2 regions of the Synechococcus sp. RC10A2 genome follow, and region 1 is predicted to be linked to the other one. Evidence: predicted binding sites of a transcription regulator. Region 1 holds the regulator's gene; the other holds the start of a gene.

The links. Region 1 encodes NtcA, which controls nitrogen genes in cyanobacteria. Its sites were predicted from a motif close to GTANCNNNNGNTAC; they were not measured.
Region 2: a site for NtcA is predicted at 1,191-1,204, ahead of NW848_RS03890 (ferredoxin--nitrite reductase). Genes of this name have one in related genera too.

Annotation. Positions count from the first base shown of each region.
Region 1 is NZ_JANSHP010000029.1:73,687-76,542, reverse strand. It holds gene NW848_RS03340 (M61 family metallopeptidase) at 1-512, opposite strand, end outside; gene ntcA (global nitrogen regulator NtcA) at 779-1,453, shown strand; gene leuB (3-isopropylmalate dehydrogenase) at 1,569-2,714, opposite strand.
Region 2 is NZ_JANSHP010000040.1:10,279-13,134, reverse strand. It holds gene NW848_RS03895 (CAP domain-containing protein) at 86-1,069, shown strand; gene NW848_RS03890 (ferredoxin--nitrite reductase) at 1,262-2,815, shown strand; gene NW848_RS03885 (CmpA/NrtA family ABC transporter substrate-binding protein) at 2,848-2,856, shown strand, end outside.

The DNA.
Region 1 (2,856 bases):
GAAGCAGCATCCTCAGAAGAAGACCTCAAAGGTCGCAAACTGGTGGCGACGTGCCAGTCGGGTTTGGGAGGGATTATCGTCAAGGTGTAGGGCTCCCGCTCGCGACCGGGCACGTAGAGAAAGAGCGCCGCCCCGTTGAAGTAGGCGTGGGTGAGATCCAAATGGTTGGTGCGCACCGTCAGCTCGTAGGCGTAGACCCGATAGCGGATCGCGACAGCCGAACAGCGGGGCGGCTCGATCTCCCAAGTGTGCTTATCTACCTTCCGCCAGGCCAAAGGGATCCCTTGCTCCGTTGCTGCCTGAAACTCTTGCACATGGCGGGCATATTCCCGCACCAGGTAGGATCCCGGCGTCCACACCGGCAGCCGCAGTTGCAGAGGTACTTCTGGATCCACCTCTTGGATCTGTAGTTCCACCTCCAAAAGGTGATTGGCCGGCTCCGGCATCCGCACCGTGAAATGCTGACGGCTTAGCTGAGAAGGGGCGGCAACCCCACCCTGCGCGATCCCCATATAACTTTCCTCGCACCTCCCGCCTGCACCGTCCCAAAACAGTGCGCTAGAGGCATATCTTGGACAGGAGACAAGACTTCAAAGATGTAGCTCCTGCTACAAAGATATCCAAGCAGAGTCTTTTAGCTTAGGATAATCTTGCCGCCGAGGTCATTTTTGAGTCAAGGGTGGCTTGGGTCAATAGCGGGCAGCTCAACCCCGGCACTCCTGGCTGATCTTGTTGGGTTGATTCTAAGGGATAAACTGACCTTAAAAGGTTGAAGAATATGGCAGTGGCCATTGCAGAAAAATCTCTGGTTGCAGCCTTCAAACAGTTGGGAGGGCCTCACCATCCTCCGGTTATCGAAACGTTTGAGCGCGGTAAGACCATCTTCTTTCCTGGGGATCCGGCGGAGCGGGTTTACTTTTTGGTGAAAGGAGCTGTCAAGCTCTCGCGGGTCTACGAAATGGGGGAAGAAATTACCGTCGCTCTCCTGCGGGAAAACAGCATCTTTGGGGTGCTCTCCTTCATCACGGGGCAGCGCTCCGACCGCTTCTATCACGCGGTGGCCTTTACCCGCGTCCAGCTGCTCTCTCTGCCCATCGAACAGGTGGAAAAATCCTTGCGGGAGAACGCTGAGCTCTCCATGTTGCTCCTCAGGAGCCTGTCTTCCCGCATCTTGCAGACGGAGATGATGATCGAGACGCTGGCCCACCGCGACATGGGATCCCGTCTGGTCAGCTTTCTACTGATCCTCTGCCGCGACTTCGGGGTGCCCGGCCCCAATGGAGTCACCATCGATCTCAAGCTATCCCACCAGGCCATTGCGGAAGCGATCGGCTCCACTCGCGTCACCATCACTCGTCTGTTGGGGGAGCTGCGCAAGAAGAACTACATTTCCATCCACAAGAAAAAGATCACCGTCCACGACCCAATGCAGCTTGGCCATCGCTTTGCCTAGGGGGAGAAGCTGCCCCTAGGGCCGTTTCCAGGAATTTACCAGTCGGGACAATCCCTCCCTCTGGGAGAGGAGTAGCCGTGCCACCAGGGCAGGGCAGCGACGAGGGAACCTCCCCTCAACCACCAGGGGCTGAGAGCGATCCTTGGGGGGAGGCTTGCTGCTGGGCCAGAGCAGCCAAGATCTTTTCCCCCATTTCCCGACAGCCGACGAGGGTCATCCCCTCAGAGTAGATGTCGGCAGTGCGGTAGCCCTGGGCCAAAACCGCCTCGACGGCCTGTTCGATGCGGTCGGCAGCCTGGGGCTGATCCAAGGAGTAGCGCAGCAGCATTGCCCCGGAGAGCACCTGGGCAATGGGGTTGGCCTTGTCTTGTCCGGCAATATCCGGGGCTGACCCGTGTACGGGTTCGTACACCCCAGGGCCAGAGGATCCCAAAGAGGCAGAGGGCAACATGCCGATGGACCCGGTCAGCATCGCCGCCTCGTCGGAGAGGATATCCCCGAAGAGGTTCTCCGTGAGAATGACGTCAAACTGCTTGGGCCAGCGCACCAACTGCATGGCAGCATTATCGACGTACAGGTGGGACAGCTCCACGTCGGGGTACTCAGCCGCAATGGCGGTAACCCGCTCCCGCCACAGTTGTGACACTTCCAGGACATTGGCTTTATCCACCGAGCAGAGCTTGCGCCGGCGTTTGCGGGCCAGTTCAAAAGCCACACGGGCAATGCGATCCACCTCCGCCTCGCTGTAGGCCATGGTGTTCACACCCCGCCGGGATCCCTTGGCATCTGTGAAGATCCCTTTGGGTTGGCCGAAGTAGATGCCGCCGGTGAGCTCCCGCACCACCACCAGGTCGATCCCGGCAACCACCTCCGGCTTGAGGGAAGAGGCCTGCACCAGTTGCGGAAAGATCTTCACCGGGCGCAAGTTGGCAAACAGCCCCAGGCCCGCCCGCAAGCCCAACAAAGCCCGCTCAGGGCGCTTCTCCCGCGGCAGGGTGTCGTACTTAAAGTCGCCAACTGCCGCCAAGTAAACAGCATCGCTCTCCTGGGCCATTTTCAAGGTCTCTGGCGGCAAGGGATCCCCCGTGGCTTCGTAGGCGGCCCCGCCAATCAAGCCCTCCTGCCACTGGAGGGAAAACCCCACCTGAGCGGCAACCGCATCCAAAACCGCCCGCCCCACCTGCATGATTTCAGGACCGATCCCATCTCCGGCCAGGGCTGTAATCCGATAGGTTCGGACAGCAGAGGAAGGAACGCTCATGGGCGGTCACAGCAAAAGAATGCGTAGCGATATTACCATCCCTTGGCCCCCAGGTTTGCCGAAAAGTCCCCCACGTCCAAAAAAAGTGCAGCCCGGCCACCGGCCTGCTGCACTCAGAGTTATCAAGCCGATATTCTGCCCT
Region 2 (2,856 bases), on a different contig from region 1:
GACGGCCTGCAATGGGGAGGGATCCCCCACGGCTCCAGAGCCTCCCCGGGCAGGGGAGCTGCCAATTGCTAGCTTTCTTTGCCAGTTGGATCGCCAAACCCGCACCTTTGCTGGTCCCATCTACGCCGAGCAGCCTCAGGCTGCCATCTGCAATCCCGGTCGCCTCACCCCAGCAGCAGCCCAGAAGATGATGGATCGGTTGAACTTTCTGCGGCTGTTGCACGAGTTGCCGCCGGTGAAGCTCAATCCCGAATTCTTGGAGGCCGCTCAGCAGGCGGCCCTGATGCAGGTGGCCAATGGCGCCCTCAGCCACCAGCCGCCCCCCTCTTGGCGCTGCTTTACCCCTGCTGGAGAGGCAGGATCCCGCTTTGGCAACTTGGCGATTGGCCCCATTCTGGAGCTGAACGGCCCCGACCCAGGGCGGGTGTTGGCGCGCCAGGTGGATATCTACTTTGCCGAGCCGGGCCGAGAGAACTTTGTAGATGTGGGGCATCGCCGCTGGAACCTCTATCCCCAATATGCCCAAGGAGCCTACGGCATCGTCTTTGACCCGCGGGCCGGGCGGGTGACCCAGGCCAATGCCAATTGGGTCTTCGGCTTTGACGAGTCGGTACCGGATCCCGAGTTTATTGCTTTCCCCGAAAGAGACGGCTACCTGTACCGTCTGGAGGGCTTTTCCGGCCAGCCCTTGTCTGCCTACCGCTGGTCTTTCTCGGTGCCCAGCCGCGGCGGCCTGTCTGACCTCAGCCAAGCCCAAATCCGCATCACCGATGCCGTCACAGGTGAGCCGGTGCCCGTTGGAGATATCCGGGTTGGGGATCCCGCCTTTGGCCTAGAAACCCTCACCTACTCGGTGGGATCCGTTCAGCCCAATCGCCCCTACCTCTTTGAGATCAGCGGCATCCGGCTCATGGGTGGGCCGCCGCGCACCTATCGCTACACCACCACCCTCTACGACTGCGACCCTCAGGCGCCGCCAAGGCCCGCACCCCTCACCGAAGGGCTGGGGATCCCGCCCCGTTTCCTCTGGCAGAGGGAGCCTTTCGACTCTTTCAACCCTCTCAACTAGCTTTTCCTCACCCCCAGCCCCTTTCCCAAAGGGGAAAGAGGGGTCTGCTGCTCCTGGAAGCCTGACTTTATGCATAAAGCGCAATTCGAGAATGACAAAACTGCATAACCTGTTACAAAGCGTAACTGCCAATACCAAAGTTAACGGTTCGTCATTGCTAGGGTAGCTAGTGTTCACCCCACGGCAGCGATCATGGCGAACCAATTTGAACGCCTCAAAAGCGAAAAGGATGGGCTGGCGGTCAAGGCCGAGCTGGAGGCGTTTGCCCGGATGGGTTGGGAGAACATTCCTGAAGACGACCGGGATCACCGCCTCAAGTGGCTGGGGATCTTCTTTCGCAAGCGCACCCCTGGCAAGTTCATGCTGCGGCTGCGCCTGCCCAATGGGATCCTGACCAGCGGCCAAATGCGCAAGTTGGCCGAGATCCTCCGCCCCTACGGCCAAGATGGCGTAGCCGACATCACCACTCGGCAAAACCTGCAACTGCGGGGCATTCCCATTGAGGACATGCCTCAGGTTCTGCGGCAACTCAAGGAGGTGGGCCTGACCAGCATCCAGTCAGGCATGGACAACGTGCGCAACATCACGGGATCCCCTCTGGCCGGTATCGACCCGGATGAGCTGATCGACGTGCGCGGCCTCACCCGCAAAGTGCAGGACATGGTAACCAACAACGGCGAGGGCAACCCTTCCTTCACCAACCTGCCGCGCAAGTTCAACATCGCCATCTGCGGTTGTCGCGACAACTCGGTGCATGCCGAGATCAATGACCTGGCTTTTGTGCCTGCTTTCAAAGAGGGCAAGCTGGGCTTCAACGTCTTGGTGGGAGGCTTTTTTTCGGCCCGCCGCTGTGCCGAGGCCATCGGGCTGGACGTTTGGGTAGATCCCCGCGATGTGGTTCCTCTATGTGAGGCGGTGCTGCTGGTCTATCGGGATCACGGCCTGCGGGCCAACCGGCAAAAGGCGCGGCTGAGGTGGCTCATTGACGAGTGGGGCCTGGAGAAGTTTCGGGTGGCGGTGGAGCAGCAGATTGGCCACCCTCTGCCCAGAGCGGCGGAAAAAGACGAGGTGGTCTGGCACAAGCGGGATCTGCTGGGAGTACACGCCCAAAAGCAACTGGGCCTCAACTTTGTAGGCCTGCACGTGCCCGTCGGGCGGCTCAACGTCCCGGAGATGAGGGAGCTGGCTCGCTTGGCGGAGGTGTACGGCTCCGGGGAGCTGCGGCTAACGGTGGAGCAGAACGTGCTCATCCCCAATGTGCCCGACTCGCGGGTGGCCCCCCTGCTCAAAGAGCCGCTCTTGAAAAAGTTCTCCCCCAACCCGGGACCCTTGCAGCGGGGGTTGGTGTCCTGTACGGGCAACCAGTTTTGCAACTTTGCCCTCATCGAGACCAAAAACCGCGCCGTGGCCCTGATGGAAGAGCTGGAAGCCGAGCTGGAGATTCCTCAAACGGTGCGCATCCACTGGACAGGCTGTCCCAACTCCTGCGGCCAGCCCCAGGTGGCTGATATTGGCCTCATGGGCACCACCGTTCGCAAGGACGGCAAGCCGGTGGAGGCGGTGGACATCTACATGGGGGGAGAAGTGGGCAAAGACGCCAAGCTGGGCGAATGCGTGCGCCAAGGGATCCCTTGCGAAGACCTCAAGCCCGTCTTGGTGGAGCTACTGATTGAGCACTTCGGGGCCAGGCCGCGTCGTGATCCCTCGGCTGCTCAGACCTCTGCTTCCCCCTTGATGACCTACTAGGCAGTTCGTCGTTCGAAATTTTGGAGGTTGTGATGTCTAAG